Regions from separate parts of the Streptococcus gingivalis genome, predicted to be linked through region 1. Evidence: predicted binding sites of a transcription regulator. Region 1 holds the regulator's gene; the other holds the start of a gene.
What was found. Region 1 encodes NrdR, which represses ribonucleotide reductase genes. Its sites were predicted from a motif close to ACACNATATATNGTGT; they were not measured.
Positions count from the first base shown of each region.

Region 2: nrdH (glutaredoxin-like protein NrdH) is a predicted target of NrdR. The motif match lies at 8,892-8,907, and genes of this name have one in related genera.

Region 1 covers NZ_JAYKTO010000002.1:738,039-753,110, reverse strand. The annotation lists gene der (ribosome biogenesis GTPase Der) at 1-651, opposite strand, end outside; gene SM122_RS10025 (nitroreductase family protein) at 709-1,422, opposite strand; gene dnaI (primosomal protein DnaI) at 1,419-2,318, opposite strand; gene SM122_RS10015 (replication initiation and membrane attachment family protein) at 2,319-3,497, opposite strand; gene nrdR (transcriptional regulator NrdR) at 3,498-3,971, opposite strand; gene SM122_RS10005 (endonuclease/exonuclease/phosphatase family protein) at 4,138-4,950, opposite strand; gene SM122_RS10000 (PTS transporter subunit IIBC) at 5,036-7,228, opposite strand; gene SM122_RS09995 (response regulator transcription factor) at 7,453-8,151, opposite strand; gene gndA (NADP-dependent phosphogluconate dehydrogenase) at 8,161-9,585, opposite strand; gene SM122_RS09985 (flotillin family protein) at 9,755-11,233, opposite strand; gene SM122_RS09980 (YceD family protein) at 11,358-11,897, opposite strand; gene SM122_RS09975 (helix-turn-helix domain-containing protein) at 12,095-12,955, shown strand; gene SM122_RS09970 (hypothetical protein) at 13,219-13,395, shown strand; gene SM122_RS09965 (MFS transporter) at 13,392-14,609, shown strand; gene htpX (zinc metalloprotease HtpX) at 14,636-15,072, opposite strand, start outside.
Region 2 covers NZ_JAYKTO010000001.1:756,797-771,868, reverse strand. The annotation lists gene SM122_RS03780 (O-methyltransferase) at 1-436, shown strand, start outside; gene prsA (peptidylprolyl isomerase PrsA) at 509-1,453, shown strand; gene SM122_RS03770 (LURP-one-related/scramblase family protein) at 1,707-2,192, shown strand; gene alaS (alanine--tRNA ligase) at 2,217-4,835, shown strand; gene nrdF (class 1b ribonucleoside-diphosphate reductase subunit beta) at 5,210-6,169, opposite strand; gene nrdE (class 1b ribonucleoside-diphosphate reductase subunit alpha) at 6,283-8,442, opposite strand; gene nrdH (glutaredoxin-like protein NrdH) at 8,557-8,775, opposite strand; gene SM122_RS03745 (phosphocarrier protein HPr) at 9,252-9,515, shown strand; gene ptsP (phosphoenolpyruvate--protein phosphotransferase) at 9,520-11,253, shown strand; gene glgB (1,4-alpha-glucan branching protein GlgB) at 11,593-13,500, shown strand; gene SM122_RS03730 (glucose-1-phosphate adenylyltransferase) at 13,551-14,693, shown strand; gene glgD (glucose-1-phosphate adenylyltransferase subunit GlgD) at 14,683-15,072, shown strand, end outside.

The sequences.
Region 1 (15,072 bases):
AAAATGGGTATCGATGGCATCCCGTGTGGTTCCAGCAACAGGGCTTGCGATGACCCGGTCTTCTCCAAGGATCGCATTGATCAAGCTTGATTTCCCAACATTTGGACGACCAATCAAGCTAAATTTGATGATATCTGGATTTTCTTCTTCTGTGTCATTCGGAAGATTTTCGATGATGGCATCGAGCACATCCCCAGTTCCGATCCCGTGGACAGAGGATACTGGTAGTGGCTCACCTAGTCCTAAGGCATAAAAGTCATAGATATCATTGCGCATCTCTGGGTTATCCACCTTGTTGACTGCAAGAATCACCGGTTTATGGGTCTTATACAAGATACGAGTGACATATTCATCCGCATCCGTGATCCCTTCTTTCCCAGAAACGACAAAGACGATCACATCTGCTTCGTCCATAGCAATTTCTGCCTGATGCTTGATTTGCTCCATAAATGGGGCATCTACGTCATCAATTCCCCCCGTATCAATGATACTAAATTTTCGATTCAACCACTCAGCTGTTGCATAAATGCGGTCACGAGTGACTCCTTCTACATCCTCAACGATGGAAATCCGCTCACCGGCAATCCGGTTAAAGAGTGTCGATTTTCCGACATTGGGACGGCCTACAATCGCAATAGTTGGTAGGGCCATGATTTCCTCTTTTCTAATGAAAGGCGAGACCTCGGTTCAAGAACGCCTCTCTTCATTTCATAATAGTTTGTGTTTTTTTAGTAGTTTTTTGGTCTCTTCTTGTTCAGGTTGACCAAATTGAGCTGCAAGGCGCTCGCTCCAGCTGTCTGTTGCACGCGCTCCAGCATAATCTGCCTGAACCTTGTCATAGGCAGTCACAACTGATGGGTCTTGTTTTTGGTATTCTTCTTCAAAAGCAACCTGCTCCAATGGCAAACGTGGTTTCACTGCATGCTGCTGATTAGGTACTCCGAGAGCAATCCCAAAAACAGGATAGGTATAGCCTGGCAGACGGAAGAGTTCTGCGACTTCTTCTGAACAGTAGCGCAACATGCCGATAATCACTCCACCATAGCCGAGACTTTCAGCTGCCAATAGCGTATTTTGAGCTGCTAGAGCCGCATCCACTGAGGTGATCAGTAAGTTGTCCACCCCTTCAGGATGGAAATCCTGCTCATGAAGTTTGACAGCTTTTTCAGCGCGGTTTAAATCTCCAACAAAGAGGAGAAAGACATCTGATTGGCGAATCGCTTCTTGAGGAAGCAAGTCGTAAAGAGCTTCTTTCTTCTCCTTGCTTTTGACCACAATCACAGAATAAGACTGAAAGTTTTTCCAACTTGATGCCATCTGCCCAGCTGATAAAATTTCCTTGAGGTCAGCTTCTTTGATGGCTTCTTCCTTAAAACGGCGAACAGAAAAATGAGATTTCATTAAACGGATGGTTTCATTCATCGGCGATTGACTCCTTCCAAATGGATTTCCTTGGCTAAAAATTTCACGCGCTCCATGACCCGTTTGGCCTGCCAGGTTTCATCTCCATTACGCGAAGCTGCAAAATGACGTTCCAACTCTTCAAAATTAAAGTTAGAAGTAAAGAAGGTTGGGAGATTTTCCTGCATTCGGTGCTGCAAAATCACTTGTAAGATTTCATCTCGCACCCAGGCTGACATCTGTTCCGCACCGATATCATCCAGAATTAAAATTTCGGCTTTTTTCACCTGATCGACGGTTTCTTTGACCAAGCCTGAACTGATGGCATTTTTAACATCGATAGCAAAACTTGGAAAATGAAGTAGGGTAGTAGAGGCCTGGCGTTTTTCGGATAAATCATGAGCCAAGGCTGCCATCATGTAGCTCTTTCCTACTCCGAAATCACCATAGAGGTAGATCCCCTTTTGATATTCAGGATAGTTGGCCACAAAATTAGCTAATTCTTCAAAGGCCTCAAATCGCCCCTTATCATCGAGTTCCACCTTGGCTAGACTCGCTTCTTTCAAGGTTGAAGGGAGATTGATCAAGTTGAGACGTTGGTTGATCGCAGCTCGTTTTTGGGCTTCGATTAACTCTGGTGTCTCCTCATAGGCCACATCTGCATAACCTTCATTCATGGTTAGGATGGGCTTATAACCTTTGGCAATATAATCTGGATCTCCCAATAAGAAACGGTTGCGTTCACTAATGTATTGATTAAATTTTGAAATACTCCGTCGAATTTCTTGCTCAGACAAAGACTGAGCTTGGATAAAGGCAGCGACTTCTTGGTCTGCTAAAATCTGTGCCACCAAATCCTCATAGTTGAATTGGCGGGCACGATTCATGTGAGACAGGGTTTGACCTACACTTTCCATCTACTCACCTCCTTGATTTAATTTTTCTAATAGGCGTTGTTTCTCTTTTGCAAGATCCACTTTTTCTTTTTGACTGGTTTGATTTTGATAGTGCGGTTGGCTCCACTTAGGAACATTGCTTGGCTTGCCTTTGGCTGGGGCAGTTGTCGTCCCCTTGTTTCCTTGAGACTTAGTCTGTTCCTGACGTTCTCGGACTTTTAAAATCGCCATTTCTGCACTGTTGACCCCTTGATAAGAAAAATCATTTCCTACCTTCAAAGCATACTTTTCATTGAGATTAGCAGACTGGGTCTTGTTAAAGGTCAACAATAAGATAATATTGATCACCTCATCTAGTAAGCCTAGATCAGCTAACTTGGATAAAGTCTTGCGTTCGCTCTGCGTAATGGTCGCATTGCGTGCCTTCTTAATCTCCGCTAGAAATTGTAGGCTGGATTTTGCCTTAGCTTCTCTCAGAATGGTTTCTTCCTGACGGCTATAGGACATGCGGGGTTGCTCTTGGTTGGCCTGAGCCAACTTTTGCTTCATTCTCTTTGGAGAGACAATCCGGTCTACAGCCGTTTCTTTTGCTAGGAGATAGGTTTCATACCAGGTCCATTGTTGCTCTTCTGCGATGGCAAAGAGAGCTAGGGTTGCTTCTCCTTCATCCGCAAAACGAAGTCCATCACGCCCCATCATTCGCTTAAACATCTCCATATCAAACTGCTGTTTCTTACTTGGAAGAACGGTCGTCTCCCCAGCATCTATTCCAAAGACTTGCGAGAAGGAAACTTGCCGTCTAGTCCCTAAAGAGCGTACTGGGAGCAGATCTTCCACGGCCTTTTCCCCAATCTTTTTTTCAAGCAAGCGTTTGAAAACAGCATTCGAAAAAAATTCTCCTGCCTCAAGAGGAGCATGTAACTGAATGGTGATCCCAACTTCTTCCTCATAGAGATCGATCAACCCCATGGCAATTAAACGATCAAAGGCAAGTAGCAACTGTGGAAATCCTATATTCAAATGATTGAGGATTTGTGCCAGTAAATATTGTTTTTCACCCTGATCGTAAGAGGCGAGTAGATACCGATAAACCGCTACCGTATCCGTCTCCAAAATAGGCAGGTAATACTGCTCCAATGCAGCCCCTGCCGGTGGAAGAAGATTATTTTTTAAAAATGCGAAAGGCGTATTGGGCTTCATCTATCTTTCCTTTTTCTTCTTGGTTCCCTTCGTGATTTGCTTCAAGAGGGTCTCTAATTCACCAACATCCTTGAAACTCCGGTAAACACTAGCAAAACGGACATAGGTGATCTCATCCAGATCTGCCAACTCATCCATGACCAAAGAACCAATATACTCACTGTTGATTTCATTATCACTTTGGCTGCGAACCTTTTGCTCAATCCGGTTTACAATTTCTTCGATTTCATCACTAGAAACAGGCCGTTTTTGAGCCGAGCGGATAATGCCATTAAAGATTTTATCACGAGAAAATTGCTCGCGTGTCCCATCCTTTTTGACAACTACTAGTGTCCGTTCTTCTACACGTTCGTAGGTAGTAAAGCGATAATGGCATTCTTCGCATTCCCTGCGACGACGGATGGTATTCCCATCTTCAGCTTGTCGACTATCCACCACACTAGACTTACTTCCACCACATTTTGGACAACGCATTTGCTACCTCCTTAAACTGTTTTAACACTTCATTTTACCATAAATTGAATCGTAAAGAAAGCAGAAGAACAGGAGAATCCCCTATGCCTGCTCCTCTTTGATACATAAAAAAAGAGTCGAAGGACGATTTGAAAAAAATCGTTTTCCTTTCGACTCTCCGTTTATATTAAAGTGATAATTCAGCTTCTAAGCCATAGTGGTCACTGACATGGGGTTTATTTTCCCCATCAAAGATGACATGAAGACGCTGGATGTCCCATTCTGGACTTGCAAAGACGTAATCAATTCGCAAGGGAATTTGATTGTCCGTCCAGCCATCAATTCCAGGACCTACAGTATAGGTACCCTTTGTTTCTTTAGCTTCAATAAAGCTATCTTGAAGTTCAAGTGAACTTGATAGAATTGTTTCATAGCCTTCTTGACCAACAGGATTATTGAAATCACCCGCTAGAATAAAGGGTTTCCCTACTTGGCTGAAGTAGTTCTCAATGCGTGGCCACTCAAATTGGAAGCCTTTGTCCCACCAAGAAAGATGGACACTGGCAACAGCAATCTCTTTGCCATCTACACTTGTATGGGCAACGGCCACCCGACGCGTATGGTAGTCCGTTGGATCATCCATATTGGAGACCAAAATCTCATCCGCCTTCAAAGGTTGACGCGAAAGAACGGCTACCCCCTCATTGAGGTGATCATAGCCAATATGGTTGTAAGCCCAAGTCCAGTAATAGTGAAGACCTTGAGCAGCCAACTCCTCAACCAATACGCGAACAAAGTGATCCTTGTGAATGGCTACAGCTGATGGCAAAGCTTGATAATACTCATCCGTTTTGACTACTTCTGAGGCCATTTCTTGATTGACCTCTTGGAAACAGATCACATCATATTGTGCTTCTAAAATTTGCTCCTTGAGGGTCTCAAATTTTTGCTGGGCATTCTCTTCCATCCAACTATGGGAATTTAATGTTAAAAATTTCATCCCCTGATTTCTCCTTCTTTTCAAATCAAGAAACGGCAAGAGGCCGGGTACACTGCCCCAACCTCGTTTTCTTTGCCGACATCTCTTATAATTCTACTGTTGCAACTGGTGCATTTGCTGCCAATTTACCAGTATGTTCGACCTTAACGGATTTAATCGCATCTGCATTTGTGAAGACAACAATTGTTGAAGTTTCACGACCAGCTGCACGGATTGCATCAAGGTCTGCTTCTACCAAGAGGTCTCCAGTAGCCACTGTTTGACCTTCAGTAACTTTAACCTCAAATGGTTTTCCTTCAAGACTAACTGTATCTAGACCGATGTGAACTAAGACTTCCAAACCATTATCTGTTACCAAACCAAGGGCATGTTTGGTTGGGAAGACGCTAGTAACTTTACCAGCAACTGGTGAAACGATATGGCCATTTTCAGGCTCAACTGCAAATCCGTCTCCCATCATTTTTTGTGAGAATACAGGATCTTTCACATCTTCAATATTGATAACTTCACCATCTGCAACGGAGTGAACTTCATCTGTTACCCCTTTAAAGGTTGCTTCAGCCTTTTGAACTGCTGTCATTTGGCTAGGAAGTGTTTCAGGAATAACTTCACCTGAATCAAGTACGTCTTGGATATCAGATTTCAATACGTCAGCTTTAGGTCCGTAGATCGCTTGGACACCTTGTCCTTTCATGACAAGACCCATAGCGCCTTCAGCTTTCCATTGTTCTTCTGTTCCGACTTTTTCAGCGTCCTTAACAGTTACACGAAGACGAGTCATACATGCGTCAACGTCTACGATATTGGCACGTCCACCAAGAAGGTTGATAATGTTAATGACTTGTGAGCTTGCTGAGCTTGTAGCAGCACCTGCTGCTGCACCATCTCCTGCAGGGGCATCATCATTTTGTTCATAGTTACCGTTACGTCCTGGAGTTGCATAATTGAATTTCTTAATCATGAAGTTAGCAATGAAGTACATGATAAAGGCAAAGAGGACTGTTACCCATACAAAGTTAAAGATATCTAATGCCAAACCAGCGTTGATGGCCATTGGGGTACGTGTCAAGAACTCGATTGAACCGAATGAGTGGACACGAAGGTGAACCAAGTCAGCCATTGCAAAGGCAGCCCCTTGAACAAGAGCATAGATGATGTACAATGGTGTAGCAATAAACATGAACATGTATTCAATTGGTTCTGTTACACCTGTCAAGAATGTTGCAAGGGCAGTTGCAAAAAGCATCCCTTTGTATTTTTCTTTTTTATCTGGATCCACATTGCGGTAGATGGCAACCACAATCCCCATCAAGATACCAAATGATCCGATCATTTGACCAACTTTGAAACGAGCTGGTGTGTAAGCATGAAGCAAGTGTTGGTATTGGCTAGGATCAGCTTTCTTCAAGTTGACAAGGTCTGTTACCCAAGCCAACCAAAGTGGATCTTGTCCAAATACAGTTGTTCCTTTGGCAGCACCTGTAAGAACTTGGTAGCTACCACCCAATTGAGTATAGTTGATTGGAATGGTCAACATGTGGTGAAGACCAAATGGCAAGAGAAGACGTTCCAAGGTACCAAACAAGAATGGTGCCAATACTGGAGCTGTTGATTGTGAGTTGGCAATCCAAACACCAAATCCATTAATTCCTGATTGAACTACTGGCCACAAGGCTGCCAAAACCAAGGCTGTAGCAGCTGAACGGACGATAACAACGAATGGTACAAAGCGTTTCCCATTGAAGAAAGAAAGGGCTTCTGGGAGTTTACGGTAGTTGTAGTATTTATTGAAGGCAGTTGCTCCAACGAAACCTGAGATAATCCCTACAAATACCCCCATATTAAGGGCTGGTGCTTCAAGAACACTGATGAAATAATCCGCAACTTTAATCGATCCACCGAAGATTGTATGAACCGTTGCAGCTTTATCAGCTAACATTGCAGATGTCACTCCGAAAACTGCACCGGTAATACGGTTAATCAAGATGAAAGAGAGACCAGCTGCAAAGGCACCCCCTGCACGCTCTTTGGCCCAGCTACCACCGATAGCGAGTGCAAAGAGGATGTGAAGGTTACCGATAACCCCCCAACCGATTTGTTCGAGAATCCCACCTGTAATAACAAGTGGAGATAAATTCGGGTTGATCATAGGGATTGATTTCCCGATTGAAATCATCAACCCAGCCGCTGGCATGACAGCGATAACGACCATCAAGGCCTTACCGAACTTCTGCCAGAATTCAAAGCTAAATAAACTTTTGAATGATCCTTTGTTCATCATTCAACCTCCTTATATTGTTTAAGGCTTTGTTTTAAGAAAACGTTTGCGCTTAATTTGTTTCTAGTATACCATATTTTAAAAATTTGTAAAGCCTTACATCCATTTTTTTCTCCAAATTTTATCTTTTTTAAGCCAAATCCTTTTTAAAACCTATTCTTCCCGAACGCAAACGTTTCCCTTGAAGTATAAAAATATTCGAACCCTCTAAGGGTTCGAATATTTTATTCTAATGCGTCTTGCATGGCATAGCCAATCCCACGAACGGTCTTAATATAGCTTTTTTGACCGGGTAGATCAATTTTCCCACGGAGATAACGGATATAGACGTCCACAATATTAGTCTCACCTGTACTCTCGTACTTCCAGACACTTTCCAACAACTGATCTCGTGTCACCACCCCTTTGCTTCCCATCAGAGTCGCTAAGAGATCATACTCCCTGCGGGTCAAACTAATCATGTCTTTCCCACGATAGACGGTATGGTGTTCCACATCAATGCGCAAATTGCGGTATGATGTTGGGATTTTCATCTGGCTACAATGTTGGTCAATATAATCACGTCCTCTAAAAATGGCTGTGATCTTATCTACCAAATCGCTGATAATAAAGGGTTTGACCATATAGGAAACGGCAAAGCGCTGAATACTCTCTTTGTGCTCAGCAATTTTTTCGCGGCTATCCAAAACAATCAAAACAGAAGCTGGGCGAATCCGACTGATTTCCTCTGCGAATGTTTCACCAGACATATCTGACAAATCGTAATTAAACAAGATCAGATCATATTTGGTCGCAGCAATCAAGGACAGACCCGCTTTTCCATCTTCGACCACATCAACTTGATACCCCTCTTTTTGAAGTTCCAAATCAATGAAGCGAGCGATTTGCTTCTCATTTTCTACTAGTAGAACTCGTTTGACCATAGAGCAAGATTATTTTTCGTCGTACCAAGAATAGTGGAAGGTACCTTCTTTGTCTTTACGTTTATATGTGTGGGCACCAAAGTAATCACGTTGTGCTTGGATCAAGTTTGCTGGAAGGTCAGCTGAACGGTAGCTATCAAAGTAAGTGATGGCAGCTGAGAAGGTTGGTACTGGAACACCTGCTTGAACAGCAAGAGCTACGATATCACGAACTGATTGTTGGTACTTAGCTGTTACATCCAAGAAATACTCATCTAAAAGAAGGTTGGCAAGATCTGCATCACGTCTGTAAGCATCTGTAATCTTTTGTAAGAAACGTGAACGGATGATACATCCAGCGCGCCAGATAGATGCGATATCTGCAAATGGCAAGTTCCAGTTATTTTCTTTAGAAGCTACACGCAATTGCGCAAAACCTTGTGCGTAAGAAATGATTTTTGAGAAGTAAAGGGCTTGACGGATCTTTTCAATCAACTCAGCCTTGTCTCCTTCAAATTTGAAAGCAGCTGGTTTTGGAAGCACCTTGCTAGCGTGTACACGTTCTTCTTTATAAGTTGAAATGTAGCGCGCAAATACCGACTCAGTAATCAGTGACAATGGCACACCAAGATCAAGCGCTGATTGGCTAGTCCATTTACCAGTTCCTTTGTTTCCTGCAGCATCAAGGATGTAGTCTACGATTGGTCCGTCTTGACCTTCATCGTCTTTGCGTCCAAGGATATCCGCAGTGATTTCAATCAAGTAGCTGTCCAATTCACCTTTGTTCCACTCAGTGAAGATTTCAGCCATGTCTTCTGCAGAAAGGCCAAGCAAGTGTTGCATGAGGTCATAGCTTTCTGCGATCAATTGCATATCCCCGTACTCGATCCCGTTGTGGACCATTTTCACGTAGTGACCAGCTCCATCAGGACCGATGTATGTCACACATGGTTTTCCATCTTCAGGTGCTTTTGCAGAGATTTCTTCAAGAACGTCAGCTACCAAGTCATATGCTTCTTTTTGTCCACCAGGCATGATAGAAGGACCTTCAAGGGCACCTTTTTCACCACCAGATACACCTGTACCGATAAAGTTGATCCCTGAATTCGCCAACTCTTCGTTACGACGGATGGTATCTTTATAGAAAGTGTTTCCTCCGTCGATCAAGATATCACCTTTATCCAAATGTGGAAGAAGGGCTTGGATAGTTGCGTCTGTACCAGGTCCTGCTTGAACCATGAGCATGATACGACGTGGTTTTTCGATTGAGTTTACGAAGCTTTCGATATCATAGCTTGGCACAAAGTTTTTATCAGGATGGCAAGCAATCACATCTTCTGTTTTTTCTTTACTACGGTTAAAAATGGCAACTGTATAGCCACGAGATTCGATATTAAGGGCAAGGTTACGACCCATTACGGCCATACCAACAACACCAAAGTTTGCTTTAGTCATGTGACACTCCTCTTTATAGTTTGCCTTTATTCTACCATTTTTCCTCCTCAAAAGAAAGCAGAAAATAGCTTCCCGCCTTCTCCAAGAGGGAGAAGATCATGCAAGTCATTTGATCTTAAAAACAAAAGTGCCCGAGAAACAGTTCTCAGACACTTCTTGATGAATGGCATTAATCTTCTTTAGAAGCTAACTCCTCTGCTTCAATGACCGGTTGTTCTCCTTCTTTGAGTTTGTTGACCGTCATATTGACCCCAAGAGCTCCTGCTAGCAATTGACGAATATCAAATCCGGCTCCTTGAGAGACTTGGTCGATACTTTGCATAATATCGCCCACCATCTTAGAAGCATTGCCTTCCCCGTACATGGTGATCTTATCAACCTTGGTTAATGGTTCTGCGACAGCACGCGCAATTTCAGGCAACTTGTCAACGACCATTTCAGTAATGGCTGCTTCTTGCATTTTCTTCATGGCTTCGGCCTTTTGGTCCAAACCTTTGGCTTCGGCTTCCAGTTTCAAGCGAATAGCTTCAGCCTCGGCACGACCTTTGGCTTCAATAGCTTCGGCCTCTTGCAATTGGGCAAATTTCTCAGCTTCGGCTTGGGCTTTCCGAGCTTCGGCTTCTTTTTGTGTTTCGAAGAGTTCAGCTTCGGCCTTGCGTTGGCGTTCGATCAATTCTGCTTCTGCAGCTTGTTGACGCGCATATTTTTCAGCTTCAGCTTGTTTGCGGATGTTGGCATCCAATTCTTGCTCACGAACCTTAACTTCGCGCTCTTTGACTTCCGCTTCTTTTTCCTGTTTCATGATATTGGCTTCGGCTGCCACGCGCTCTTGTTCACGACGTTGCACTTCTGCCTCAATTCCTTTAGCGGCATCTGCTTTTGCTTGGGCAATGTCTGCTTCTTGCTTGAGGGCTGCTTGTTTGAGTTTCAGTTCATTTTGTTTTTGCGCAATTTCAAGATCGGCAGCGACGCGTTTGTCGTTAGCCAATTTATCTTGTTCTGCTTCGACTTCCTTGCGTTCACGTTCTGCTTTGGCTTTGGCAATCAAGGCATCTTTCTTAATGGTTTCAACATTTTCAATCCCGAGGTTATCGATGACTCCCCCTTCATCAGAGAAGGATTGAACCGTAAAGGCGATGACTTCTAGACCCATTTTTGCCAAGTCTGGTGCTACGTTGTCCTGCACTTTTGAGGCAAACTCTTGACGGTCATTGACCATCTTACGGAGCTCCATCTGACCGATCACTTCCCGCAAGTTTCCTTCCAAGACATCTTGGACAGAATTGGAAATATCTGTCGTATTCCAGTTCAAGAAGTTTTCTGCAGCCCGGGCAATCATTTCATCGGTTGTACCGATTTTTAATTTAACAGCTGCATCGGCACGGACGTTAATGAAGTCCAATGTTGGGACTGCTTCTGACGTCCGAACATCTGTCGAGAATTGCTCAATATCAAGATAAGAGCGTTGTTCGACAAAGGGAATCATAAAGCCAGCTTTCCCACGCAAGTGACGTTGCTTCCGAAGACCGGTAATGACCACGACTTCGTTGGGTTTAGCGTTCACATAACCTTTAACAAGCAAAATCAAAATAATAACTGCGACTATTAGGCCGGTAATCAACCAACCTGGAATAAATAAAGTATCCATACTTTTTCTCCTTTTTTAGAGGTCTCCCCTCTGTTATTTATTAATCCTAGTATATCAAAAGAAGGCCTTTCCTCAAAGAAAAGACCTGTATTTATGTCTAAATTTATCAAATGCAATCTCTAGCTTATTCTTCGTCAAACAAGCCATTTAGACCGGCGAAAGGACTGTTTTCTTCTTTCTTAATCGCTTGAGCGGCTTGGTATTCTTCTTCGGATAGGATTTTCCAATCATTGCCTTCGATAAAACCTTGTCCAGCCTCTTCTTCTGGAGTGAGAACCTTGAGAGGAATATTGAGCAGAATATTATCCGCTACACTCTCACTCAGGTCAATCTTCCCACCTTCGATTGGAAGGATCAAGTCTTCCTCTAGGGCCTCGATATCTGCGTCAGACTGTACATCCTCCGCAAACACCTCTGTTACAGGATAGCTCTCTTGAAGCTCAACAGGCTCCATGCTTCGGCTAGATGCCAAAACGATGGTGTAGGTCAACTGGTAATCCAAGACATAGAGGCCTGTATCATAGGCTACTCGTCCTGCCGCTGTCACATTCTTTAAATCAAGAATTTCTGGATTACGCTTTTGCAATTCCTTGAGCAAATCCAACTCTTGATCAAAAGCTAGTCCTTCAGGATTTTTACGGATTTCTTGTGTAAATAGGTTCATTCTTTTGTCCTCAAATCTTCTAGATACTACTAGTATATCATGAAGCTGCCCCTCAACCAAGAAGTCTCCTCAAAAATTTGTTATAATCATGAAAAAAGATACAGAAACTAGGCAATTGGTGTTGTACACAAGGGTCTCACCATCTCTTGGACAAAAGAGAGTCACTTGCTAGGGCATTGTTAGATAGAGGAGAATTCATGAAAGATATCGGAGCAGTTTTTCGGCAAATACGTGAAAGTCGCCACATCTCTTTAGAGGAGGCTACGGGTGGCGAATTTTCACGCTCCATGCTATCTCGATTTGAAAGAGGGGAAAATGACCTGACCACGCAACGTTTTTTTCAGGCCCTTCAACAGATCAAAACCAGCCTCAGTGAGTTTTCCCATCTAGCTGGAATCGATCAGCACTCTTTTATTCCCAAATTGTTGAAAGAGCACTATGAAAACATGAGCTTGGAACACGACCAAGCCTTGTACCAAACTTACCAGCTAGCCTATCAGAAACATCACAAAAAAGAAGACCTCTTAGCCAGCATTATTCTCAAAGTCCAAATGCTTGGCTTCTATCCTGAGGTGGAGCTCACCGCTAGCCAAGAGGAACTGGATTTCCTCCATGATTATCTCTTCTCTGTCACAATCTGGGGAAATTTTGAATTAAACCTGTTTTCTCTGACCTCTCCACTTTTCTCTAGTCACCTCTATCGCCAATACACAGAGGAGTTGGTCCAAAGGGAGGATTTCAAGCTTCTCCTAGACTCTTCTCGTTCTGCCCTTAACTCTATTTTTCTTAATGGCTTCTTTCTCGCCATTAGTTCAAATGAATTTGAAGATGCATCTTTTTTTGATCACCTAATTAACGACCACTTTTACTCTGAGAACGAAGCCTACCTTCGGACGGTTTATCTCTACGCCAAAGGAGAATTTCTCTATCGAAAGGGAGAAAAAGAAATCGGTCTTGAAAAGATGGAGCAGGCCATTCAGGTCCTATCCATTCTTGATTGCAAGGACAGCACCAACTACTACAAACAGAGCATGCAAGAACTCATCAAGGAAGCCTGAAAAGAGAGTGGGACAGAAATCGGTAATTCGTTAGAATTCGATTTCGTCGTCCCACCTCCGCACAGTTGAGTAGGGCTGTAAAAGCTGATGAAATCAGCGTAGTAGAGCCCACTCAACCACTGCGTCTTGCTCGACAATCCAAAAAAATAAAGAGGCTAGGACTTTTGTCCCAGCCTCTTTTTGTTGAAAATATGCAACATTTATTTTTTCTTGTTTTTTAGTTTTACAATAGGACTATCAAGTAAAGAAAGAAGGTTCTTCCCATGATAACCAAACTAAAAAGCCACTTCCTCCGCTTTCTTCTCTCACATACCAGCGTTTATCTGAAGGATCAGGAACTTCTTCTCTCTGATGATGAGAAACTAGACCTCTTCAAACAGATCGTTCGATCTATCAAACAAGTCCTAGCAACTGATCACGTGAAAGAGGAAGGCTTATGAAACTCTTAGCTCGTAATAATATTTTTGCCTTACTCAGCCTTTCTCGCTTTTTAAATACCCTTGGTGCTGCCATCTACAATCTGGTCTTTGTGGTCTTTGCTGCCAGCATGCCTCAGCCTAGTCTGGCAGTTGGCATTGCCAATCTAATTGTATTTATTCCTAGCCTCTTTACCATTTTTGTTGGTATGAAGGCTGACCGCACGAAGAAAAAAGCTAACTGGTTGATCCGCATTGGCTATCTTCAAGCCATCCTCTTCATCCTTATTGCTCTCATGACCAAGATTCCGGGTTACCTAGCCTTTTCGATTGTTTGCTTTTTAAACATTGTTTCAGATTGTTTGAGCGATTATCGCGGAGGCTTGCAACTCCCTATCATGAAAAAGAACATCCCCGACGAGGATTTGATGGAGGCCTATTCCTTCAACCAATTACTTAGTATGGTCTGCTCGATTTCTGGACAAGCTCTAGGAGTTTGGCTACTAGCCATCAGCCATCAAAATTTCGCCCTGGTCGCTTCGATCAATGCAGTGACTTTTCTCCTGTCTTCCACTTGTCTCCTGATGAGAAAAAAGCAGCTGACACATGATCCCGTCATTGAGCCCAAAAGCAAGAATTCTTTGATACACGAATGCCAAGAGATGTACCAGAACGCTAAAAGTATTTTTGCAGATGAGGAGGTCCACCACTTTGGCAAGTTGCTCTTCTCATTGGTTCTCATCAATGCCTTAGGTGGATCCATCTCTGGTATCTACAATTTGCAACTGCTTCACTCTCCCTTCTTTCAGTTGAGCTTTAGCCAATCCCTCTTGATCCTAGAGGCTGTGACTATTTTAAGTATGGTCTGGGCTAGTCTGACACCCCACGATTATTTTTCCAAGCAATCGCTCCACCATACCCTCCTGTGGATCGCAGGTGGACTGACCATGCTTGGGCTTACAAACATCCTGATGCACTGGGACATTCTTTCCCTTCTACTCATCACTTTCCTTGGTTATCTTGTAGCAAAAATCAACCCAAAAGTTTCCAGCCTTTTAATGAGCAAATTACCCGCTGAAAAATTAGCTTCTACCTCTAGCTTTTTGGGACTGATGGTCAGCTTTGCCATGCCACTTGGGACAGCTCTCTTTTCTAGTCTAGCTATCTGGAGCCTTCCCCTAGCTTGGGGGATCTTTGCCATCCTTGGTTTCACTACCCTCCTCTTAACAACCAAATAAAAAATCCACCGTTTGGTGGATTTTTTTTACATTTTTCTTAGGCGAGCCACCCGCTCAGCAATGGGTGGGTGGGTATAAAAGAGTTTTTGCAATCCGGATTCTTTTTTTGGATCGTTGATAAAAAGAGCACTGCTCGCATCATCGACATGTCGTTGCATTGGTTCGCTATTGTCTAGTTTTAACAAAGCATTGATCATCCCTTGAGGATTCCGTGTCAATTCGACACTGGAAGCGTCTGCTAAGAACTCCCGTTGACGAGAGATGGCTAACTGGACCAAGGTCGCTGCTAATGGCGCTAAAACGATGGCAAGCAGGGAAAGGATCAACATAACAATCTCCAAACCACCGCTACCTTCTCGATCATCGTCCCGGCTACGGCCACCGCCCCACCACATCATCCGGCCACCAATGCTAGAAAGCATGGTGATGGCACTGGCAAGGGCAACCGCAATCGTAGAGATGC
Region 2 (15,072 bases), on a different contig from region 1:
TACCACTATTGATCGGAATGAAGAGATGATTGGCTTTGCTAAGGAAAATCTGGCTAAATACGATCAGAGAAAGCAAATCACCTTGCTTGAAGGAGATGCAGTAGATGTATTGCAGGATTTAACAGAGACCTATGACTTTGTCTTTATGGACTCTGCTAAGTCTAAGTACATCGTCTTTTTACCACGGATTCTCGAACTCTTAGAGGTTGGGGGAATTGTGGTACTGGATGATATTTTCCAAGGAGGAGATGTTGCCAAGGACATCATGGAAGTGCGTCGTGGGCAACGAACCATTTACCGGGGGCTTCAGAACCTCTTTCATGCGACTCTCAATCATCCAGATTTGACCGCCAGTTTGGTGCCACTTGGAGATGGTATTTTGATGATTCGGAAAAATGCAGAGACGGTAACCTTGCCAGATCCTAGCTCTTTTTAGGTAAATTTAAGGTATTCTCTCTAATTTGTGGTAAAATAGAAGAAGTTTAAAAAGGAACGGAGAATAATTTTCATGAAGAAAAAACTTGTAGCAGGTGCTGTGACCTTGCTATCAGTCGTAACACTAGCAGCGTGTGCCAATGGCACAAACAAAGATATCGTGACCATGAAAGGGGACACGATCACAGTTTCTGATTTCTATAATGAAATCAAAACCAACCAAGGTGCTCAACAAGTTCTTTTCCAAATGACCATCAATAAAGTCTTTGAAAAAGAATATGGATCAAAAGTTTCTGATAAAGAAGTCGATAAAGAATTGGCTAAACAAAAGAAACAATTAGGCAACCAATTCGATGCTTACTTGGCGCAACAAGGCTTGACGGAAGAAACAGCGAAGAAACAAATCCGTAGCAATATGTTGTTGGAGTATGCAGTCAACCAAGCGGCTAAGAAAGATATCAAAGAGTCTGACTACAAGGCAGCTTTTGAATCTTACACACCAGAAGTAACAGCACAAATTATCAAGTTAGATTCAGAAGATAAAGCAAAAGAAGTGTTGGAAGCTGCTAAAGCGGAAGGTGCAGACTTTGCCCAAATCGCCAAAGACAATTCAACAGATACTGCTACAAAAGATAAAGGTGGCGAAGTCAAGTTCGATTCAGGAACATCAGGTATCCCATCTCAAGTCAAAGAAGCTGCCTTTAAATTGGATGAAAACGGCATTTCAGATGTGATCACAGTTTCAGCAGGTCAAAACTATTCTGCTAGCTACTATATTGTCAAATTGAATAAGAAAACAGAAAAAGGTTCTGACTGGAAGAAATACGAAAAACGTTTGAAAGAGATCATTGTTGACGGTCGTAAGCAAGATACCAACTACATCCGTAGCATTATTGCAAAAGCGATGACCAATGCTAATATCAAGGTCAAAGATGATGCCTTCAAATCAACATTTAACCAATATTTGCAAAATATCGGTGTTCAAACGAGCGATAGCAAATCATCATCTAAAAAATAGTTGACGGTTCCTTTTGGAACTTGTATAATGAAATAGTTGAGAATAAATCATTGTTACTCGGAATCAGAGAAGTGGCGGGGGTGCGAGCCATGGAAGAGAAATGATTTTGCTACTCGGCTGAGACAATTGCATATAAAATGAAGAATGACAAGTTCATTGAATGAAGGTGGTACCGCGGTTTTTCGCCCTTCGTTTAGTGGCTTGTTTTTTGTTTATGGGCAGTTGTCTGGAGCTTTTTAAAGGAGATCAAAAGATGCGAACCTATCAAGTGAAACAAAAATTTCGATTGGGTGGCGAGCGGTTCGATATCAAAGATGAGTTGGGAAATGTTGAGTACCAGGTTGAGGGATCTTTTCTTAAGATTCCCAAGACTTTTACCATCTACGATAAGAATGGACAAGAAGTGAGCCACATCGTTAAAAAAACAATCAGCCTTCTTCCTAAGTTTGTGGTTGAGTTGAAGGATGGGGACCGCTTTTTTATCCATAAAAAACTGACGCTCTTCAGGGATAAATACGATATCGAAGATTTGGGACTTCGGGTACAAGGAAATATCTGGGACCTAGAATTCAAATTATTCGATGATCGGGATCAAATCGTCGCTGAGATTAGCAAGGAACTCTTTCATCTAACCTCTACCTACCAAGTATCGGTCTATGAGGATGAATACGCTGATTTAGTCATCTCACTTTGTGTCGCCATCGATTATGTCGAAATGTTAGAAGCTGGCGCAAATTAAGCTTAAAAAAATTAGGAGAAAAATATGAAACAATTATCTAGTGCACAAGTCCGTCAAATGTGGCTTGATTTCTGGGCAAGCAAAGGTCACTCTGTAGAACCATCTGTTAGCTTGGTTCCAGTAAACGACCCAACGCTTTTGTGGATTAACTCAGGGGTTGCCACTCTTAAGAAATACTTCGACGGAACCATCAAACCTGAAAATCCACGGATTACCAATGCTCAAAAAGCCATCCGTACCAACGATATCGAAAACGTAGGGAAGACTGCCCGTCACCATACCATGTTTGAAATGTTGGGGAACTTCTCTATTGGAGATTACTTCCGTGATGAAGCCATTACGTGGGCTTATGAGCTTTTGACAAGTCCGGAATGGTTTGATTTCCCTAAAGACAAACTTTACATGACCTATTACCCTGACGACAAGGATTCATACAACCGTTGGATCGCTGTTGGGGTAGATCCAAGTCACTTGATCCCAATCGAAGACAATTTCTGGGAGATCGGTGCGGGACCTTCTGGACCAGATACAGAAATCTTCTTTGACCGTGGAGAAGCCTTTGACCCTGAAAACATCGGTCTTCGTCTGCTTGCGGAAGATATCGAAAACGACCGTTACATCGAAATCTGGAACATTGTCTTGTCACAATTTAACGCTGACCCAGCAGTTCCTCGTAGCGAATACAAGGAATTACCACACAAGAACATTGATACGGGCGCAGGTTTGGAACGTTTGGTAGCCGTTATCCAAGGGGCGAAGACTAACTTTGAAACAGACCTCTTCATGCCGATCATCCGTGAAGTGGAAAAGATGTCTGGTAAAACCTATGATCCAGATGGCGATAACATGAGCTTCAAGGTGATTGCTGACCACATCCGTTCGCTTTCATTTGCGATTGGAGATGGGGCTCTTCCAGGTAATGAAGGACGCGGTTACGTTCTTCGTCGTCTCCTCCGTCGTGCTTCCATGCATGGTCAAAAATTGGGGATTGAAGGAACCTTCTTGTATAAATTGGTTCCAACCGTTGGGAAGATCATGGAAAGCTACTACCCAGAAGTACTTGAAAAACAAGACTTTATCGAAAAAATTATCAAGAGTGAAGAAGAATCATTTGCTCGTACCTTGAACTCTGGTCAACACTTTGCCCAAACCATCGTTGAAGACTTGAAAGCCAAAGGTCAAACAGTGATTGCTGGTCAAGATGTCTTCAAACTCTATGATACATACGGATTCCCAGTGGAATTGACAGAAGAAATCGCAGAAGAAGCAGGTATGACAGTCGACCGTGAAGGTTTTGAAGCAGCCATGAAGGAACAACAAGAACGTGCGCGTGCATCAGCTGTTAAAGGCGGATCCATGGGGATGCAAAATGAAACCCTTCAAAACATTACAGTTGAAAGTAGCTTCAACTACAATGCTAGCCAATTGCCTTCTAAGTTGGTGGCTATTGTAGCGGACAATGCAGAAGTAGAAGCTGTATCTGAAGGGACTGCATCACTGATCTTTGCAGAAACTCCATTCTATGCTGAAATGGGTGGACAAGTTGCGGACCATGGTCAAATCTTGGATGCTGCAGGAAACGTCGTAGCGACAGTGACAGATGTTCAAAAAGCACCAAATGGACAACCACTTCATACTGTTGAAGTTCTTGCTCCTCTTGCCTTGAACCAAGAATACACCTTGGCGATCGATACCAATCGTCGTCATCGTGTCATGAAGAACCACACTGCGACTCACTTGCTCCATGCGGCTCTTCACAATATCCTTGGTAACCATGCAACCCAAGCAGGATCTCTCAACGAAGTAGAATTCCTTCGCTTTGACTTTACCCACTTCCAAGCCGTAACTCCTGAAGAATTGCGAGCTATTGAACAACAAGTCAATGAAAAGATTTGGGAAGCGATCGCAGTCGAAACAATTGAAACAGATATCGATACTGCTAAAGAAATGGGAGCCATGGCCCTCTTTGGTGAGAAATACGGTAAGGAAGTCCGTGTTGTCACTATTGGTGATTACTCTGTTGAGCTCTGTGGTGGTACTCACGTAGGTAACACTTCTGAAATTGGTCTCTTCAAGATTGTCAAAGAAGAAGGGATCGGATCAGGAACTCGTCGTATCTTGGCAGTGACTGGTAAGGAAGCCTTTGAAGCTTATCGTGAACAAGAAGATGCTCTGAAAGCAGTCGCAGCAACTTTGAAAGCTCCTCAACTCAAAGAAGTCCCTCACAAGGTGGAAGGTCTTCAAGAACAACTCCGTCAATTGCAAAAAGAAAATGCAGAATTGAAGGAAAAAGCAGCAGCAGCGGCAGCAGGTGATGTCTTCAAGAATGTTCAAGAAGCAAACGGACACCGTTACATTGCCAGCCAAGTTTCTGTATCAGATGCAGGTGCCCTTCGTACCTTTGCGGATAACTGGAAACAAAAAGATTACTCTGATGTGCTTGTTCTTGTCGCAGCCATCGGTGACAAGGTCAATGTCCTTGTAGCCAGCAAGACAAAAGATGTGCATGCAGGTAATGTGATCAAAGAATTGGCTCCAATCGTCGATGGACGTGGTGGTGGTAAACCAGACATGGCCATGGCAGGAGGAAGCAACCAAGCCAAGATCCAAGAATTGTTGGATGCTGTAGCAGGTAAATTGTAATTATCGAAGAGGTTGGATGTTTGTTCAACCTCTTTTTTCAAAAAAGAAGCAGATCCAATTAGAAAAAGATTGCAACAAAAAAACCTTTCCGTCTGGAAAGGTTTCAGATTGAAGATAAAGTCTTCTGAAAAACTTTCCTTAGGTGAGTACGGACGTCAGCGAACTTCTACGAAGTTCCATGACTAATTCTTGAGACTAAGGTCTCAAGAATTCCGAGTGTCTGAGACTACTATGTCTCAGACACTTTTCTCACGGCGGAAAGTTTTTAATCTTTAAAAAATAAAAGTCATTTTTTGAAAATCATCTATCTGTTTTATGTAAAACAATAGGTTGTCTACATTTAAAAACCTTTCCAAACGGAAAGGTTTTTCTTCTTATAGTCCGTAATTGTAATCGTCATCCTGCATGGCTTCTACTTCACCGAGAAGGTAACCATTTCCGACTTGAGAGAAGAAGTCGTGGTTAGATGTACCGGTTGAGATTCCGTTCATAACGATTGGGTTGACGTCATCCGCTGAGTCTGGGAAGAGTGGATCTTGTCCCAAGTTCATGAGGGCTTTATTAGCATTGTAGCGAAGGAAGGTCTTGACTTCCTCTGTCCAGCCCACACCGTCATAGAGGCTCTCTGTATAGCCTTCTTCATTTTCATAGAGGGTATAGAGCAGGTCATACATCCATTCTTTGAGTTTTTCTTGTTCTTCTTCTGGTAATTCGTTAAATCCAAGTTGGAACTTGTAGCCGATATAGGTTCCGTGAACTGATTCGTCCCGAATGATCAACTTGATGATCTCAGCTACGTTGGCCAATTTGTTGTTTCCAAGATAGTAGAGAGGTGTGAAGAAACCAGAGTAGAAGAGGAAGGTCTCAAGGAAAACGCTGGCGACTTTCTTTTCAAGGGGAGTCCCATTGAGATAGATTTCGTTGATGATTTCTGCCTTCCTTTGAAGGAAAGGATTGGTGTTGGTCCATTTGAAAATCTCTTCGATTTCTGACTTGGTATTCAAAGTAGAAAAGATAGAAGAGTATGACTTAGCATGGACAGATTCCATAAATTGGATGTTGTTAAAGACAGCTTCTTCATGGGGAGTACGAATATCCGCACGAAGGGCTTGAACACCTGTTTCAGATTGCATGGTATCTAGAAGAGTTAATCCCCCAAAGACTTTACCAACTAGGTCTTTTTCTTTATTAGATAACTTTCTCCAGTCATCCAAGTCGTTTGACAAAGGGATACGTGTATCCAACCAGAATTGCTCTGTCAGTTTTTCCCAGGTCGATTTATCGATGACATCTTCGATCGCATTCCAGTTAATGGCTTTGTAGTATGTTTCCATTTGCATCACTTTCTTTTTCTATTCATTCAATCGTTACTATTCTACCATAAATTGATAGAATACCGCACAAAAAGTCGGCGAACCGACTTTTGATAGCTATCTAGGATAGCGGATTAGATGACACAGCTTTCACATTGGTTGGCGCCAACTTCTCCACCATCATCTGTAAAGGTACGGACGTAGTAGATAGACTTGATACCCTTGTTAAAGGCGTAGTTCCGAAGGATAGACAAGTCACGAGTGGTTTGTTTGTTTTCAGTTTTCCATTCGTAAAGACCCTTTGGAATATCGCTGCGCATAAAGAGAGTCAGTGAAAGACCTTGGTCTACATGCTCAGTTGCAGCAGCATAGACATCGATGACTTTTCGCATATCCATGTCGTAGGCAGAAGTGTAGTAAGGAATCGTTTCCGTTGACAATCCTGCTGCAGGGTAGTAGATCTTACCGATTTTCTTCTCTTGGCGTTCTTCAATCCGTTGTGTAATTGGGTGGATAGAAGCAGATACGTCATTGATGTAGCTGATAGATCCATTTGGTGCGACAGCTAGGCGGTTTTGGTGGTAAAGACCATCTGCTTGAACTTTAGCACGCAGTTCTGCCCAATCCTCAGCACTTGGGATAAAGATATCTTTAAAGAGTTCTTTGACGCGATCAGATTTTGGTACAAATTCTCCAGTCGTGTACTTATCAAAGTAAGTACCATTGGCATAATCAGATTTTTCGAAGTTGTGGAAGGTAACACCACGTTCGCGCGCAATGTTGTTTGATTCTACGAGAGTCCAGTAGTTCATGAGCATGAAGTAGATGCTCGTAAACTCAATAGACTCCGGTGATCCGTATTCGATCAATTGTTGGGCAAGGTAGCTATGAAGTCCCATGGCTCCAAGACCAAAGGTATGCGCCAGTTTATTTCCGTGGTCAATAGTTGGAACGGCTACGATATGAGAGCTATCTGTAACGAAGGTCAAAGCACGAACCATGGCACGAATCGAACGACCAAAATCAGGTGAAGTCATCATGTTAACTACGTTGGTTGAACCAAGGTTACAGGAGACGTCTGTTCCCATTTGAACAAATTCTTGGGCATCGTTGATCAAGCTTGGTTCTTGAACTTGAAGGATCTCTGAACACAAGTTACTCATGATGATTTTTCCATCAACAGGGTTTGCCCGGTTAGCAGTATCAATGTTGACTACATATGGATAGCCAGATTCTTGTTGCAATTTAGAAATTTCAGTTTCCAAATCACGTGCCTTAATTTTAGTCTTGCGGATATTTGGATTAGCAACCAACTCATCGTATTTTTCAGTGATGTCGATGTAGTTAAATGGTACTCCGTATTCACGTTCCACAGAGTATGGGCTGAAGAGGTACATTTCTTCATTCTTACGCGCCAACTCGTAGAACTTGTCTGGCACGACGACACCAAGTGAGAGAGTCTTCACCCGAACTTTTTCATCAGCATTTTCTTTCTTAGTTGAAAGGAAGGCGATGATGTCTGGGTGGAAGACGTTGAGGTAAACCACCCCAGCCCCTTGGCGTTGTCCCAATTGGTTAGAGTAAGAGAAGCTATCTTCGAAGAGTTTCATAACTGGAACCACTCCAGAAGCGGCTCCTTCATACCCTTTGATTGGTGCTCCAGCTTCACGAAGGTTGCTGAGAGAAATCCCAACCCCACCACCGATACGAGACAGTTGAAGGGCAGAGTTGATGGAACGTCCGATCGCATTCATATCATCGGTTACTTGGATCAAGAAACATGATACCAATTCCCCACGGCGGGCACGTCCAGCGTTTAAGAAAGAAGGAGTAGCTGGTTGGTAGCGTTGGTGGATAATTTCGTTTGCGATGTCTCGCGCGATAGCTTCATTTCCATCAGCAAAATAGAGAGCATTGAAAAAGACACGGTCTTCCATGCTTTCAAGATAGTATTCTCCATCATTTGTTTTCAAAGCGTATTGGTTATAGAATTTGTAGGCCGCCATGAAGGACTTGAATTGGAAGTTTTGATCTTTGATAAATTGGGCCAATTCCTCTAAAAATTCAGGACGGTATTTCTCGATAAAAGCTCTCTCAATGTAATTGTGCTCGAGAAGGTACTGAATCTTGTCTGTAATCGAGTCAAAGGTTTTAGTATTTGGTACAACATTTTCTTTAAAGAACGCATCCAAAGCTTCTTTATCTTTATGAAGCATGATTTGGCCGTTTACTGGACGGTTGATTTCATTGTTAAGACGAAAATACGTCACATCTTCAAGAGATTTTAATCCCATAATAATCCTTTTCTAGTTCAAAAAAATGAAGAGGAGAAGTCCTCTCTTTCCAAGTAAAAAGTCTAGTGTTAGGTTGCTAACGCTAGACCCTATTTAAGCAAAATACTGTGTTTATTAAGAAAGTTTCTTCAACTTAGCTGGTTGAAAACCAGAAAATACTTCATCCGGTGTTTGAATAACTGGAGCAGCATTGAAGCCAAGGTTCTTAACATGCTCTACAAATTCTGGCTGTTCATCTAAGTTAATTTCGCGGTATTCCACATGATTGCTATCGAGGAATCGCTTGGTCATTTTGCATTGAACACAATTATTTTTTGAATAAATGGTTACCATTTCTTTTTCGTTCTCCTATCGAAATATAAATCTGTAAACAGTATAAACAAAATCCAGCAACTTGTCAACAAAATAAAACTAAATATTGTGCAAAGATATGAAATGGGGTTTTTAAAACACAATATATTGTGGTGAACGGAAATTGAGAAATTCCAAGAAATGGGATAGGAATAGGCTTTAAAGCATCTTTAATTAGTTATAATTTTTTTGTGAATCAATATCCTGTGGTACACTTGCTTCTTTTTATTTGAAAGCGGAGGAAAATGTTACTTATAATATAGTAGAAAATTGAAAAGATTTGTTCTCCATTCTTCAGGTACTTCTTAGAATGTATCTAAATTGGGATTTTTCGCAGTCTTTTTCTGTAAGTCAGTGATAAAAATCTTGAAAAAAATTTCAAAAGATGATATAATACCAAATTGTAAGGGTTATCAAAAGGTAACTCAAAAACTATTTTTTAAAAGGAGAGTCCAATTATGGCTTCTAAAGATTTCCACATCGTGGCAGAAACAGGTATCCACGCACGTCCAGCAACTTTGTTGGTTCAAACTGCTAGCAAATTTGCATCAGACATCACTCTTGAATACAAAGGTAAATCAGTTAACTTGAAATCAATCATGGGTGTTATGAGCCTTGGTGTTGGTCAAGGTGCTGACGTTGTAATTTCTGCTGAAGGTGCTGACGCTGATGATGCAATCGCAGCTATTTCAGAAACAATGACTAAAGAAGGATTGGCTTAAAAATATGACAAAAATGCTAAAAGGAATTGCAGCATCTGACGGTGTTGCCGTTGCTAAGGCATATTTGCTCATTCAACCAGACTTATCATTTGAGACTGTTTCAGTCGAAGATACAAGTGCAGAAGAAGCTCGTTTGGATGCAGCTCTTGAAGCTTCACAAAACGAGCTTTCTCTTATTCGGGAGAATGCAGTAGCAAGCCTTGGTGAAGAAGCAGCGCAAGTTTTTGATGCGCATATGATGGTTCTCGCTGACCCTGAAATGATTGGTCAGATCAAAGAAACGATTCGTACGAAAAAAATCAATGCAGAGGCTGGCTTGAAAGAAGTCACTGACATGTTCATTGCAATCTTTGAAGGAATGGAAGACAATCCTTACATGCAAGAACGTGCAGCAGACATTCGCGACGTTACCAAACGTGTCCTTGCCAACTTGCTTGGTAAGAAATTGCCAAACCCTGCTTCTATCAATGAAGAAGCAATCGTGGTTGCGCATGACTTGACTCCATCTGATACAGCACAGTTGAACAAAAAGTATGTAAAAGCTTTTGTCACGAATATCGGTGGACGTACAAGTCACTCAGCTATCATGGCTCGTACACTTGAAATCGCAGCTGTTCTTGGTACAAATAACATCACAGAACTTGTCAAAGATGGCGATGTTTTGGCTGTTTCAGGGATCACTGGTGAAGTGGTGATCAACCCTACTGAAGAACAAATCGCAGCCTTCAAAGCAGCTGGTGAAGCTTATGCCAAACAAAAAGCTGAATGGGCTCTCCTTAAAGATGCGAAAACAGTGACTGCTGATGGAAAACACTTCGAATTGGCTGCCAACATCGGTACACCTAAAGACGTTGAAGGTGTAAACGATAATGGTGCAGAAGCTGTTGGTCTCTATCGTACTGAATTCTTGTACATGGATTCTCAAGACTTCCCAACTGAAGATGATCAATACGAAGCCTACAAAGCAGTTCTTGAAGGTATGAATGGTAAACCTGTGGTTGTTCGTACAATGGATATCGGTGGGGATAAAGAACTCCCTTACTTTGATCTTCCTAAAGAAATGAACCCATTCTTAGGTTTCCGTGCTTTGCGTATCTCTATCTCTGAGACAGGTAACCAAATGTTCCGTACACAATTGCGTGCTTTGCTTCGTGCATCTGTTCACGGTAAATTGCGGATCATGTTCCCAATGGTTGCTTTGTTGACTGAGTTCCGTACAGCTAAAGGTATTCTGGAAGAAGAAAAAGCGAAATTGGTTGCTGAAGGTGTTGCCGTTGCTGACGACATCGAAGTAGGGATCATGATTGAAATCCCAGCCGCAGCGATGTTGGCTGACCAATTTGCCAAAGAAGTTGATTTCTTCTCAATTGGTACAAACGACTTGATCCAATACACAATGGCTGCTGACCGTATGAACGAACAAGTTTCATACCTTTACCAACCATATAACCCATCTATCCTTCGTTTGATCAACAACGTGATCAAAGCGGCGCACGCTGAAGGCAAATGGGCAGGTATGTGTGGTGAAATGGCCGGTGACCAAACTGCTGTTCCACTTCTTGTCGGAATGGGCTTGGATGAGTTCTCTATGTCAGCGACATCTGTCCTTCGTACACGTAGCTTGATGAAGAAACTCGACACAGCTAAAATGCAAGAATATGCTAACCGTGCTCTTACTGAATGTTCAACAATGGAAGAAGTTCTTGAACTTTCAAAAGAATACGTGAACGTAGACTAAGAATTTAACAAGACTAAGACAAATCCGTCTTAGTCTTTTTTTGATTTTTTTACATTGTTCATAAAAATGTTCATTTTATTCGTAATAAACTAGTTAGTAATAAAAATAGCGATTTGAATGTTCGGTTTTTTGTTTATTTTTCCTCGTATATATAGTATAATCGTAAGTAAGATTAGGAGGAAAGCGAAGGAATGAAGTAAAAGGTTCGGAAGAGAAAATGAAAGAACTTTTCCTGATAAATTTACATGATTTTCCTGGAATCAACTTGAAAATTAAGTGATTTTATAGTAAAATAAAAACAACTAGAAAACGCTTTCAAAAAAATAAAGAGGTGAGTATATGGATAGAAGCACAGACTTATGGACATTTGGAAGAGGGGATAATTTCCATCTTCAAGAGTACTTAGGAGCTCACAAGGAAACAAGGGGAGAACAAGAAGGCTTTACCTTCCGTGTTTGGGCTCCCAATGCTCAGGCGGTGGATCTGATTGGTGATTTCACTGATTGGGAAGCTCGTAAGATTCCAATGGTTCGTAATGAAGGAGGCGTCTGGGAAGTCTTCTGTTCCGATGCAAAAGAGGGAGATATATACAAGTATTTGGTGACTCGACAAAATGGTCATCAGGTGCAAAAAATCGATCCTCTAGCGTTATGGATGGAAAAGAGACCCAATACAGGATCTATTATTAAGACCATTCCAGAGAAAAACTGGAAAGATGGTCTCTGGAGAGCACGCCGTAAAAAACTTGGTTTTAAGGAACGACCTGTTAATATTTACGAGGTTCATGCAGGATCTTGGAAACGAAATGAGGATCACAGTTCCTACACCTTCAAACAACTAAAAGATGAACTCATTCCGTATCTGGTAGAGATGAACTACACCCACGTGGAATTTATGCCGGTGATGGCCCATCCATTGGGCTTGAGTTGGGGCTATCAGCTTATGGGATATTTTGCACTCGAGCAGACTTATGGTAGCCCAGAAGAGTTTCAAGACTTCGTGGAAGAATGCCACCTCAACAATATCGGAGTGATCGTGGATTGGGTACCAGGACATTTCATTATCAATGATGATGCCTTGGCTTATTATGATGGAACACCAACCTTTGAATACCAGGATGAACATCGTGCCCATAACTACGGATGGGGAGCCTTGAACTTCGATTTAGGGAAGAATCAAGTCCAGTCATTCTTGATTTCTAGTTTGAAGTTTTGGATTGATACCTATCATTTAGATGGGATTCGGGTCGATGCTGTGAGCAATATGCTCTATCTTGACTACGATAGTGGTCCATGGACACCAAATATTGATGGTGGAAACCTCAACTACGAAGGCGTTCATTTCCTTAGACGGTTGAATGCGATTATCAAGAACGAACACCCAGATGTCATGATGATTGCAGAAGAAAGTTCTGCTGGTCAAAAGATCACGGGTCCTGAAGAAGAAGGTGGACTTGGCTTTGACTATAAATGGAATATGGGGTGGATGAATGATATCCTTCGATTCTACGAAGAAGATCCCATCTACCGGAAATTTGACTTTAACCTGGTAACCTTTAGTTTCATGTATGCATTTTCTGAAAACTTCTTACTACCATTTTCACATGATGAAGTGGTGCATGGTAAGAAGAGTTTGATGCATAAGATGTGGGGAGATCGTTACAATCAATTTGCTGGACTCCGTAACCTCTTGACCTATCAGATTTGCCATCCAGGTAAGAAATTACTCTTTATGGGTTCAGAATTTGGTCAATTTTTGGAATGGAAGTCAGAAGAGCAACTGGAATGGGGCAATCTAGAGGATGAAATGAATGCTAAGATGCGTCGTTTCACTTCTCAGCTCAATCATTTCTACAAAGAACACAAGGAATTGTGGGAGATTGATGATAGCTTTGATGGCTTAGAGATTATTGATGCAGATAACCGGGATCAGAGCGTCTTGTCTATGATCCGGAAAAATCGTAAAGGCGATCTTTTGGTTTGCGTCTTCAATATGGCACCAGTAGAACGCAAGGACTTTACGATTGGTGTGCCTGTATCAGCGGTCTATGAAGAAATTTGGAATACAGAATTAGAAGAATGGGGAGGTGTCTGGAAAGAGCACAATCCGACAGTTCAGTCTCAAGATGGACTGTGGAAGGATTATGAACAAACTTTGACCTTTACTTTGCCGGCTTTAGGGGCTAGCATTTGGAAGGTGAAACGGAAGGTTCGCAAAACGAAATCTAAAACATCAGATAAAAAATGATGATCGGTTGACTCTAAGGGAGTCCAAGCTTTAAAAAGAGGAAGTAGTCAATGAAGAATGAAATGCTCGCTTTAATTCTTGCCGGTGGGCAAGGAACACGTCTTGGAAAATTAACCAAAAACATCGCGAAACCTGCGGTTCAATTTGGTGGGCGCTATCGGATTATCGATTTTGCGCTATCAAACTGTGCCAACTCAGGAATTCACAATGTTGGTGTGATTACACAGTACCAGCCACTTGCCCTTAACAGCCATATTGGGAATGGTTCCAGCTGGGGCTTGGATGGAATCAATACGGGTGTGTCTATTCTCCAACCTTATTCAGCTAGTGAAGGAAATCGTTGGTTTGAAGGAACTAGCCATGCCATCCTCCAAAACATCGACTATATCGACAGCATCAATCCGGAATATGTCTTGATATTATCTGGGGACCACATCTATAAGATGGATTACGATGATATGCTTCAAGCGCACAAGGATAATGATGCAAGCTTAACTGTTGCCGTCCTAGATGTACCTTTGAAGGAAGCAAGCCGTTTTGGAATCATGAATACAGATGCCAATAATCGGATTGTCGAATTTGAAGAAAAACCAGCTGAACCAAAATCCACCAAGGCTTCCATGGGGATTTACATCTTTGACTGGGCTCGTCTGCGCAATATGTTGGTTGCTGCTGAAAAGAGTGATATCGATATGTCAGACTTCGGTAAAAATGTCATTCCAACTTATCTAGAATCAGGCGAAAGTGTTTATGCTTATGAATTCAATGGTTATTGGAAAGACGTTGGTACGATTGAGTCTCTTTGGGAAGCCAATATGGAATATATCGATCCAAATAATGCCTTGGATAGTCGCGATCGTCACTGGAAAATCTATTCACGCAACCTCATTTCTCCACCGAACTTCTTTGGGGAACATGGCCACGTCGAAGATTCTCTTGTCGTCGACGGTTGTTCGGTAGACGGTACAGTCAAACACTCCATCTTATCAACAGAAGCTCAAGTTCGTGAAGGAGCAGTTGTCGAAGATGCTGTCGTGATGAGCAATGCCATTATCGGTAAAGGAGCTGTCGTGAAACGCGCGATTATCGGGGAAGGTGCAGTCATTGCAGAAGGTGTCGTGATTGATGGAACAGAGGAAGTACAAGTTGTCGGTTACAATGAAAAAGTGGGGGTAGCAACAGATGAAGATTGATAAATATTCAGCCATTTTAGGAAATACAGTTGGGTATCATGATATGTCCACTTTGACCAGCCATCGTCCGGTAGCATCCCTACCGTTTGGTGGGAAATACCGCTTGATTGATTTCCCGTTGTCTAGTCTTGCGAATGCTGGTATTCGTAGTGTTTTTGGGATTTTTCAACAAGAAAATATTAGTTCAGTCTTTGACCATATTCGTTCAGGTCGTGAGTGGGGCTTGTCTACTTTATTGAGCCACTATTACCTCGGAATCTATAATACTCCAGTTGAAAATACAACGGTAGGGCCAGAATACTACCGACAATTATTGACCTATTTGAAACGGTCTGGTTCTAACCAAACAGTTGCTTTAAACAGTGATGTTTTGATGAAT